Regions from separate parts of the Acidovorax sp. T1 genome, predicted to be linked through region 1. Evidence: riboswitches for the same ligand, from Rfam matches in the RefSeq annotation. Region 1 holds a riboswitch; the other holds the start of a gene.
The links. A riboswitch is a leader RNA that binds a small molecule or an ion and turns the genes downstream of it on or off. The one in region 1 is predicted to bind glycine.

Region 1 (5,609 bases):
CTGAACGTGATCCAAGGCGCCAAGATGGTGGGCGCCGACAAGATCATCGGCGTGGACATCAACCCCGCCCGCCAGGAGATGGCGCGCAAGTTCGGCATGACGCACTTCATCAACCCGAAAGAGGTGGACAACGTCGTGGACGCCATCGTGCAGCTCACCGATGGCGGCGCCGACTACAGCTTCGAGTGCATCGGCAACACCACCGTGATGCGCCAGGCGCTCGAATGCACCCACAAGGGCTGGGGCCGCAGCATCATCATCGGTGTGGCCGAGGCCGGCGCCGAAATCAGCACCCGCCCCTTCCAGCTGGTCACCGGCCGCAAATGGGAAGGCTCGGCCTTTGGTGGCGCGCGCGGCCGCACCGATGTGCCCAAAATCGTGGACTGGTACATGGAGGGCAAGATCAACATCGACGACCTGATCACCCACACCATGCCGCTCGAAGACATCAACAAGGGGTTCGACCTGATGAAGCGCGGCGAGTCCATCCGCGGCGTGGTCATTTATTGATAAAACTGTGCTCTAGCGCTTTATCCATAAGCGCTAGCAGCTATCAAATTTGATATTCATGACATTCACCGCCCTAGAACTGATCAGCGAACACGCCTGCTTTGGCGGCGTGCAGCGCTTTTACAAACACAGCTCGTCCGAAATCGGCCTGCCAATGCGTTTTGGCCTGTATCTACCACCCCAGGCCCTAGCCGGGCAGAACGTGCCGTTGCTCACCTACCTGGCCGGCCTGACCTGCACGGAGGAAACCTTTGCCATCAAGGCCGGTGCGCAGCGCCTGGCGGCGCAATGGGGGCTGGCCATCCTCACCCCCGACACCAGCCCGCGCGGCGCGGGCATTCTGGGTGAAAGCAACCACTGGGAGTTCGGCGTGGGCGCCGGCTTCTATCTGGACGCCACCGAGGCGCCCTGGGCCGGCCATTGGTGCATGGAGAGCTACCTCATCAAGGAGTTGCTGCCCGCCGTGGCGGTGCAGTTTTCCCTCGACGACCAGCGCCTGGGCCTGTTCGGGCATTCGATGGGCGGGCACGGTGCGCTCACGCTCGCCTTGCGGCACCCCGGCTTTTTCCGCAGCGTGTCGGCCTTTGCGCCCATTTGCGCGCCCACCCAGTGCCCGTGGGGGCACAACGCTTTCACGGGGTATCTGGGGCAGGATGAAAGCACCTGGGGCGCACATGATGCGAGTGTGCTGATGGGCCAGCAAGGCAGAGCACCGTATCCGCAAGGCATCCTGATTGACCAGGGCCTGGCCGACCCGTTTCTGACCACGCAGCTGCACCCACACCTGTTCGAAAGCGCATGTGCCCAGGTCGGGCAGCCGCTCACGCTCCGCCGCCATGCAGGCTACGACCATGGCTACTATTTCATCCAGACCTTCCTGGGTGACCATTTGCAGCACCATGCAACTGCGCCGGCCTGAACATTAATGCCCAGTTAAGCAGCTCGACAGACAATCAACCCATGCCTTTGTTTTTGCAGCGCCTACAGCGCCTTGTGCTTGGCCGCCGCGCCGTTGCCCACCCTACCCATCCGTCCCGCGACATCCACCCCGCGTGGGTCGTGGTGCTGGCCAGCGCCTGGCTGGCCACCGCCTGCAACGTGCCGCTGTGGCGTGAAGTGGCGGCGCTGCCGGGCCAGGGCACGCTGCGCGGCTGGGGCTTTGCGCTGGCTTTTGCGGTGATTGTGGCGGCAGGCAATGCCGCCCTGCTCAGTGTGCTGGCCTGGCGCTGGACGCTCAAGCCCGCCATCACCGTGATGCTGCTCATGGCCGCTTTCGGTGCCTATTTCATGCTTGCCTATGGCATTGCCATCGACGCAAGCATGCTGGTCAACGTCATGCAGACCGATGCGAAAGAGGCCGGCGACCTGCTCAACTGGCGCATGCTGGCCACCGTGCTGGCGCTCACGGCCCCGCCGCTGCTTTGGCTGTACCGCCGCCCGGTGCGCCGCATGCATGCCTTTCGCCACATGGCCCACAACGGCGCCCTGCTGGTGGGTTCGATCGTGGTCATCGTGGTCTGCCTGCTGCTGGTGTTCCAGGACTTCGCCTCCACCATGCGCAACCACACCAAGCTGCGCTACCTGATCAATCCGCTCAACAGCGTGTACGCCCTGGGCAACATCGCCACCAAGCCGCTGCGGCTGGACACCAGCACGCTGATGCCGCTGGGCCGCGACGCCCAGCTGGGCGCCAGCTATGCAGGCCAGCAAAAGCCGCCCCTGCTGGTGCTGGTGCTGGGCGAAACCGGCCGCAGCGTGAACTTCGGGCTCAACGGCTACAACCGGCCCACCACGCCCCTGCTGTCGGCCCGCACCGACCTCGCCACCGCGCGCAATGCCTGGTCGTGCGGCACCAGTACCGCCGCATCGGTGCCGTGCATGTTTTCTCACCTGGGGCGCGACGGCTTCGAAGCGCGCAAGGCCAATTACGAAAGCCTGATCGACGTGCTGCACCACGCGGGCCTGGCCGTGCTTTGGCTGGACAACCAGGCCGGCTGCAAGGGCGTGTGCGAGCGTGTCGGGCAAGTGCATACCACCGCACTGAAAGACCCAACGCTGTGCCCCGACGGTGAGTGCCTGGACCCCATCATGCTCCAGGACCTGGACCAGCGCCTGGCCAACCTGCCCGCCGAGCAGCGCAGCCGCGGCACTGTGGTGGTGATGCACCAGATGGGCAGCCACGGGCCCGCCTACTTCAAGCGCTCTGCAGCGGCGCTGAAGAAGTTCCAGCCCGAATGCACCTCCACCGCCCTGCAAGAATGCACACAAGCGCAGGTGGTGAACGCCTACGATAACAGCATCGTGCAAACCGACCAGTTTCTCGATTCAGTGATCAATTGGCTCTCAGCCCAATCGGAGAAAGCGCAAACAGCTATGATTTATGTAGCAGATCATGGAGAATCGCTGGGCGAGAACAACATCTACCTGCATGGCCTGCCCTATTCCATCGCACCTGACGTGCAAAAGCATGTGCCCTGGATCACCTGGCTGTCTCCCGCCATGCAGGCGCGCAGCGGCGTCTCCACCCCCTGCCTGCAAAAAGACCTGGCCGAGCGGCGCATCACGCACGATGGTTACTTTCACTCGGTGCTGGGCCTGATGGATGTGCAGACCACCGCCTACCAGCCGGGCCAGGACATTTACGCCACCTGCCGCCAGCGCCACATCTGAGCACACCCGGCTGCTGCGCAGAACCGTTGGCGCACCAGATCAGACCACAGCCCCGGCCCCGCATGCAACCCACCAGACCGCGCACGTCTCGTTGGCTCTGAAACCGTGCATTTTTTGCGCCCATGGCGGGTATTTACGGAGAACGCATTGGCACGCTTTGTGCATCATCGCTTCAGTCCTTGGCCTTGCGCCAAGATCTGATCGGGAGAGACCGCTGGCATGCTGCCTGCGGCGCCGAAGGAGCAACCGCCCCGGAAACTCTCAGGCAAAAGGACCGATCAGCTCAAAGGAACTCTGAAGAGCTGCCGGTCTTCGTCAGACGGCACACCGCAGGAGCAAGCGCGCCCGGCAACGGGACGTGAATCTCTCAGGTCCTAAACAGAGGGGGCGTGCGTTGCGCATGGTGCGCAGCGTGCCACGTCACCACGACCTGTTGGAAGCCTGTCATCATGAAATCCATCGCAATCATCGGCGGCGGCATCACCGGTGTCACCACCGCCTATGCCCTGGCCCAGCGCGGCTTTGCCGTCACCTTGTTCGAAAAACACCGCTATGCGGCCATGGAAACGTCGTTCGCCAACGGCGGCCAGCTGTCGGCGTCCAACGCCGAGGTCTGGACCCACTGGTCGACCATCATCAAGGGCCTGAAGTGGATGCTCAAGGGCGATGCACCGCTGCTGGTCAACCCCAAGCCCAGCTGGCACAAGCTGTCGTGGTTTGCCGAATTCATCGGCAACATTGCGCACTACCGGCAAAACACCATCGAGACCGCCCGCCTGGCCGTCGCTGCGCGCGAGCACCTGTTTGCCTGGGCCGATGCCGAAAGCGTGGACTTCGACCTGAAAAAGCAAGGCATCCTGCACATCTACCGCGACAAGAAAGGCTTTGACCACGCCGGCGAGGTGTCCAAACTGCTGGCCGCTGGCGGCCTGCCACGCCGCCCGGTCACGCCGGCCGAGATGCGCGCCATCGAGCCCACGCTGGCCGGCAGTTACTACGGCGGCTACTTCACCGAGAGCGACGCCACCGGCGACATCCACAAGTTCACCGTCGGCCTGGCCGCGGCCATCGAGCGCCTGGGCGTGCGCTGCCTGTACGGGCAAAACGTGCTGTCCCTGCGCAGCGACGGCAAGACCGCCAGCGTCACCGTGGGCGAGGCTGACGCCCCCCAAACCCACCGCTTCGATGGCCTGGTGGTGTGCGCTGGCGTGACCAGCCGCGACTTTGCCACCCAGCTCGGCGACCGTGTCAACATCTACCCGGTCAAGGGCTATTCGATCACCGTCAACCTGCGGGACGCGCAAAGCCAGCAGGCCGCCCCCACCGTGAGCCTGCTCGATGACGAAACCAAGCTGGTCACCAGCCGCCTGGGGCTTGACCGCCTGCGCGTGGCCGGCACGGCCGAGTTCAACGGCTGCAACAAGGACATCCGCGCCGACCGCATTGCGCCCCTGGTGGACTGGGTGCACCAGTGCTTTCCTGGCGTGAGCACGCAACAGGTCGTGCCCTGGGCCGGCCTGCGCCCAATGATGCCCAGCATGATGCCGCGCGTGGGACGCGGGCGCAGTGCCAATGTCTTCTACAACACCGGTCACGGCCACCTCGGCTGGACGCTGTCGGCCGTCACCGCCGACATGGTGGCTGGCGTGATCGTGCAGGCCTGTGGTGCCCACGCACCCGCCGCTGGCACGCCATCCGTCCTGCAGTCTCGGCATTGCTGAGGCTTGCCGCCGTGCCCGGCGGTGCCCGGCGCCGATGGTTTTCCCCCTGCTTATCGACCTCCCCCAACCCTGTTTCCGAAGGAAACTGATTTATGCAATCCCTGCACATGTTTTTTGAATGGCTCAACGGGCTGGTCTGGGGCGTTCCGATGATCACCCTGATCCTGGGCACGGGCCTTTACCTGCAGGTGCGTCTGGGCTTCATGCCCCTTCGCAAGATCATTTACGGCTTTCGCATGATCGGGCAAAGCCGGCAACCCGGCAACGCTGGCGACGGCGAGATCTCGCCGTTCGCCGCCTTGATGACGGCGCTGTCCGCCACCGTGGGCACGGGCAACATCGCCGGGGTTGCCGCAGCCATCGCCATCGGCGGCCCAGGCGCCCTGTTCTGGATGTGGATGACCGCTTTCGTCGGCATGGCCACGAAATACGCCGAGGTGGTGCTGGCGGTGAAATACCGCGAGGTGGACGAGCGCGGCGAGCATGTAGGCGGGCCGATGTACGCCATCAAGAACGGTCTGGGCAAGCGCTGGCGCTGGCTGGCGACGGTCTTTGCGGTGTTTGGCGGCCTGGCCGGTTTTGGCATTGGCAACATGGTGCAGGCCAACGGCATCGCCAGCGCCATGCACAACGCCTTTGGCGTGGAGACCTGGATCACCGGCCTGGCGCTGACCCTGCTGACCGGCGCCGTGGTACTGGGCGGAATCA
Region 2 (5,609 bases), 470 kb from region 1:
GGCGGCTTTTGACAAGCTCAGCGCTGCCGACAAGCAGGCCTTCCTCGACGCCGCCAAGGAAGGCACCAAGGCCAACCGCGCGCGCGTGGACGAAGACGACGCCAAGGGCGTGGCCGACCTGCGAGCCAAGGGCATGACCGTGATCGACACCGTGGACAAGGCCAAGTTCGTGGCCGCGTTGGCCCCCGTCAATGCCGAGTTTGAAAAGCAGTTCGGCAAGGCAGCGCTCGACAAGATCCGCAACGTGAAGTAATCCGCACAGCGCTTTCTTTTTGATAGCTATCAGCGCCCGTCGGCAAAGCGCCAACGGGCGTTTTTATTCATACATTCTGTTGTCCGGCCCGTGCCGCCCATGAAAAACATCTTTCTTTCTTTTGAGCGCTGGTGCACCAGGTTGGCCATGCTCGGCGCCTGCGCCATGCTGGCCCTGGCCTCGACGCTGGGCATGTTCCAGATCCTGATGCGCTTCGTGTTCGAGCAGCCCGCTGAGTGGACCGAGGTGCTGATCCGTTTCAGCCTGATCTGGATGGTGTTTCTGGCCATTCCGGCCGCGTTTCGCCAGGGGGCGATGGTGAGCGTCGACGTGCTGTACCGCTGGAGCCCGCCGCGCGTTCGCCGCGTGCTCGACTGGGTGGTGTGCCTGGCCGCGCTGGCATTGATCGGCGTGATCATCTGGTGGGGCTGGGACTACGCGCAGCGCGGCGGCGTGCAGAGCATGGCCGGGCTGGAGTCGGTGTCGATGTTCTGGGCGTATCTGGCCATGCCCGTGGGCGGATTGTTCTGCGTGGTGGGAATCATCGGCAACCTGATCGATCCCCAGCGCATGGAACTGGAGACCGCGCAATGACGCCAGTAATGATCTCCACCATGGTGCTGTGCTTTGCACTCACCGTCTCCGTGGCCGTGTCGATCGGGCTGGCCTCCATCCTGGGCATTCAGGTGGCCAACGCCAACATGCTGATCGCGGTCAAGGAGATGTTCGCCTCGATCAACAAGTTTCCGCTGGCCGCCATTCCGTTTTTCATCCTGGCGGGCAACCTGATGGAAACCGGCGGCATCTCGCGCCGGCTGGTCGAGTTTGCCAAGAGCATCGTGGGCGGCGTGCAGGGCGGCCTGCCCATGACCTGCGTGCTCACCTGCATGATCTTTGCGGCGGTGTCGGGCTCGTCGGTGGCCACCACTTTTGCCATTGGCGCCATTTTGATCCCTGCGCTCATCAAGCATGGCTACCCCACCAGCTATGCTGCAGCGCTGCAGGCCACCAGCGCCGAGTTGGGCGTGATCATTCCGCCCTCCATTCCCATGATCCTGTACGGCGTGAGCGCCGAGGTGTCGATTGGCGAGCTGTTCATCGCCGGCTTTGGCCCGGGCCTCTTGATCAGTGGCGCGCTGATGCTGTTTGTCTGGGCCTACTGCAAATACAAGGGCTGGGGCAAGAACGATGGCGATGGCCGCATGCCCTTTGGCAAAGCCACGCTGCAGGCCGGCTGGGCATTGTTCATGCCCGTGATCATTCTGGGCGGCATCTACGGCGGCGTCTTCACCCCCACCGAGGCCTCGGCCGTGGCGGTGTTCTATGCGCTGGTGGTGGGCGTGGTGATCTACCGCGAGATCAAGGTCAAGGACCTGTTCGCCATCCTGCGCAAGTCGGCCATCTCGTCGGCGGTGATCATGTTCATCATCGCCAACGCCGGGTTGTTTGCCTTCCTCATCACGCGCGCCGGCGTGCCCGATGCCATTGGCCGCTGGCTGGAGGCGGTGTTGCAATCCCCCACCCTGTTCCTGCTGGGTGTGAACGCGGCGCTGTTCATCATCGGCATGTTCATCGAGACCAGCGCGGCCATCATCGTGCTGGCGCCCATCCTGGCGCCCGTGGCAATGCACTTCGGCGTGGACCCGGTGCACTTCGGCCTGATCATGGTGGTGAACCTGGCACTGGGCATGATCACGCCGCCCTTTGGCGTGAACCTGTTTGCCGCCTGCACGGTGGCGCGCATATCGCTCGACCGCATCGTCAAGCACCTGCTGCCGTTCGTGGGGGTGATCCTGGTGTGCCTGATGGTCGTCACCTATGTGCCGTGGATTTCGCTGGCGCTGCGCGATCTGGTGTACGCGAAGTAAGTACAATCGTGCCCGTCAGGAGAGAGTGCCCCGTCCCTTGCATTGCAAGATGAGAGGCACCGCCGAAGGCGCAGGAACACCCGAACGCTCAGGCAAAAGGACTGGCAAACGCCCGCAGTGATGCGGGCGTTCCCTTGCTGGAGAGAGATGGCCCGCACCATGCGAAGGCCATCCACCGAAGGAGCAAGCCGCACAGCCAGCCAGGGTGTTGCGGTGAATCTCTCAGGTAAAGCGGACAGCAGGGCAAATCCCGTGGCACATGTGCCGCGGCCCCCATTTGCCCTGGAGCTTTCATGTCCGCCCCTGCCGCCGCCCCCCTGCTCAACACGCCCCTGAACGCCCTGCACATCGAGCTGGGCGCCCGCATGGTGCCGTTTGCCGGCTATTCCATGCCCGTGCAATACCCCGCTGGCCTGATGGCCGAGCACCAGCACACGCGCAGCGCTGCTGGATTGTTCGACGTGTCCCACATGGGCCAGCTCAAACTGGTCGGCCCCGACGCCGCTGCCGCGTTCGAGAGCCTGATGCCCGTCGATGTGATCGACCTGCCCGTGGGCAAGCAGCGCTACGGGCTGCTGCTGAACGACGCGGGCGGCATCATCGACGACCTGATGTTCTTTCGCGTGGCGCAAAACGAGATCTTCGTGATCGTCAACGGCGCCTGCAAGGTGACCGATATCGCGCACATCCAGGCCCGCATCGGCCAGCGCTGCGAAGTCATCCCCATACCCGACCACGCGCTGCTGGCGCTGCAGGGCCCCCAGGCCGTCACCGCCTTGTCGCGCCTGGCGCCGGGCATTGAAAAGCGGGTGTTCATGACCGGCGGCAACTATTCCATCGCCGGCTGCGACTGCTTTGTCACGCGCAGCGGCTACACCGGCGAAGACGGCTTCGAAATCTCGGTGCCCGCCGCGCAGGCCGACACCCTGGCCCGCGCCCTGCTCGCGCAGCCTGAAGTCAAGCCCATCGGCCTGGGCGCGCGCAACTCGCTGCGCCTGGAAGCGGGCCTGTGCCTGTATGGCAACGACATCGACACCACCACCACCCCCGTGGAAGCGGCCATTGGCTGGGCGATGCAGAAGGTGCGCCGAACCGGCGGTGCCCGCGCAGGCGGCTTCCCCGGCGCCGACACGGTGCTGGCGCAACTCGACAACCCGGCCAGCCTGCAGCGCAAACGCGTGGGCCTGATCGCGCTGGAGCGCGTGCCCGTGCGCGAACACACCGAGCTGCAAAGCCTGGACGGCCAGAAGATCGGCGAAGTCACCAGCGGCCTCCTGGGCCCCACCATCGACAAACCCGTGGCCATGGGCTACGTGCTGCCCGCCCATGCGGCCCTGGGCACGCGCGTCAACGCCATCGTGCGCGGCAAGGCCGTGCCCATGGAAGTGAGCACCATGCCCTTTGTGCCTACCCGCTACTACCGCGGCTAATTACTCCACGCCGCCGCCGCTGGGCCCGGCTACATTCCGGATTCCTTCCATTTTTTCCAGGAGCTTTTCCATGACGATCAAATTTTCCAAAGACCACGAATGGATCAACGCCGCCGACGCCAATGCGGCCGTGGTCGGCATCACCGTGCACGCCCAGGACGCGCTGGGCGACGTGGTGTTTGTGGACCTGCCCGCCGTGGGCACCACGTTTGCCCAGGGCGACGTGGCCGGTGTGGTCGAGTCCGTCAAGGCCGCCGCCGACGTGTACATGCCGGTCTCCGGCGAAGTGGTCGAAGTGAACGAAGCCCTGCGCGCCGACCCCTCGCTGGCCAACTCCGACCCGCTCAACACCGGCTGGTTCTTCAAGGTCAAGCTCAGTGACGCCAGCCAGCTCGATGCGCTGCTGGACGAAGCCACCTACGCCGATTTCGCCAAGAACGCCTGAGACGAATTTGCCTTCAACCCGCTAACGTCGTTGGTCGCCTTGCCGTGCTACAGCACTGTCTGCGGCTTCCCGCCTAGTTAGCCGGCTGAATGCAAATCCGCATGGCGCCCTACCCTCCCGTTTGAGAACCTGCACTATGTTGATGCCAACCGCCCTGCCGCTCGGCGAGCTTGAAAACGCCACCGAGTTCCTGCCCCGCCACATCGGCATCGATGCGGCCGACGAAGCGCACATGCTGTCGGTGATCGGCGAGGCCTCGCGCCGCGCCCTTATCGACTCCATCGTGCCGCGATCCATTGCACGAAGCAGCGCCATGGACCTGCCCCTGCCGATTACGGAAGCGGCGGCGCTGGCCGAACTCAAGGCGATGGCATCGAAAAACCAGGTTCTCAAGAGCTTCATCGGCCAGGGCTACTACGGCACGCACATCCCCGGCGTCATCCTGCGCAACATCCTGGAAAACCCCGCCTGGTACACGGCCTACACGCCCTACCAGGCCGAAATTTCGCAAGGCCGCATGGAGGCGCTGGTCAACTTCCAGACCATGGTGTGCGACCTCACCGCCATGCCGATCGCCAATGCATCCATGCTGGACGAAGCCACCGCAGCGGCCGAGGCCATGACGCTGGCCAAGCGCTCGGTGAAGAGCAAAAGCAATGTGTTTGTTGTAGCCGGTGACGCGCACCCGCAGACCATCGAAGTGATCCAGACCCGTGCCAAGCCGCTGGGCATCGACGTGGTGCTGGCCAATTCCGCCGCTGAGTGGGATGCCGCGCTGGACGGCGAGTATTTCGCCGTGCTGGCCCAATACCCCGCCACCAGCGGCCGCATCGACGACCTGCGCGCCGACGTGGAAAAGGTCCATGGCAAGCACGCTGCATTTATCGCCGCGGCCGATCTGCTGGCCCTCACGCTGATCACCCCGCCCGGCGAATGGGGCGCCGATATTGTGGTGGGCACCACCCAGCGCCTGGGCATGCCCATGGGCGCGGGCGGCCCGCACGCGGCCTACATGGCCTGCCGCGACGACTTCAAGCGCAGCCTGCCCGGCCGCCTGGTGGGCGTGAGCGTGGACGTGCACGGCAAGCCCGCCTACCGCCTGGCGCTGCAAACGCGCGAGCAGCACATCCGCCGCGAAAAAGCCACCTCCAACATCTGCACCGCGCAGGTGCTGCCGGCCGTGATTGCCAGCATGTACGCCGTGTACCACGGCCCCCAGGGCTTGAAACGCATTGCCCAGCGCGTGGCCAGCTACACCGCCATCCTGGCCAAGGGGCTGGAGCAGCTCGGCGCGCCAGTGCGCCCGCAGGCCTGCTTCGACACGCTGACGCTGAAGACCGACGGCGCTACCAAAGCGATAGCTGCCCGCGCAGTATCCATGGGCGCCAACCTGCGAATTTACTTCGAAAACCAGCTGTGCATCTCGCTCGACGAGACCACCACGCGCGCCGACATCGAGCTGCTGTGGAAGATCTTCGCCCAGGACGGCCAGCCGCTGCCCACGTTTGACGCCTTTGAAAAGGGCGTGGAGCCGCTGATCCCCGCCGAACTGCGCCGCACCAGCGCCTACCTCACGCACCCGGTGTTCAACACCCACCACAGCGAAACCGGCA

Region 2: linked by a shared signal. The riboswitch ahead of gcvT (glycine cleavage system aminomethyltransferase GcvT) and the one ahead of CCX87_RS12805 (D-amino acid dehydrogenase) in region 1 are both predicted to bind glycine.

What each region holds. Positions count from the first base shown of each region.
Region 1 is NZ_CP021648.1:2,703,641-2,709,249, forward strand. It holds gene CCX87_RS12790 (S-(hydroxymethyl)glutathione dehydrogenase/class III alcohol dehydrogenase) at 1-510, shown strand, start outside; gene fghA (S-formylglutathione hydrolase) at 569-1,429, shown strand; gene CCX87_RS12800 (phosphoethanolamine transferase) at 1,471-3,180, shown strand; glycine riboswitch at 3,373-3,467, shown strand; gene CCX87_RS12805 (D-amino acid dehydrogenase) at 3,630-4,901, shown strand; gene CCX87_RS12810 (alanine/glycine:cation symporter family protein) at 4,994-5,609, shown strand, end outside.
Region 2 is NZ_CP021648.1:2,235,522-2,241,130, forward strand. It holds gene CCX87_RS10355 (TRAP transporter substrate-binding protein) at 1-253, shown strand, start outside; gene CCX87_RS10360 (TRAP transporter small permease) at 353-847, shown strand; gene CCX87_RS10365 (TRAP transporter large permease) at 844-2,121, shown strand; glycine riboswitch at 2,128-2,235, shown strand; glycine riboswitch at 2,249-2,370, shown strand; gene gcvT (glycine cleavage system aminomethyltransferase GcvT) at 2,415-3,551, shown strand; gene gcvH (glycine cleavage system protein GcvH) at 3,622-3,996, shown strand; gene gcvP (aminomethyl-transferring glycine dehydrogenase) at 4,133-5,609, shown strand, end outside.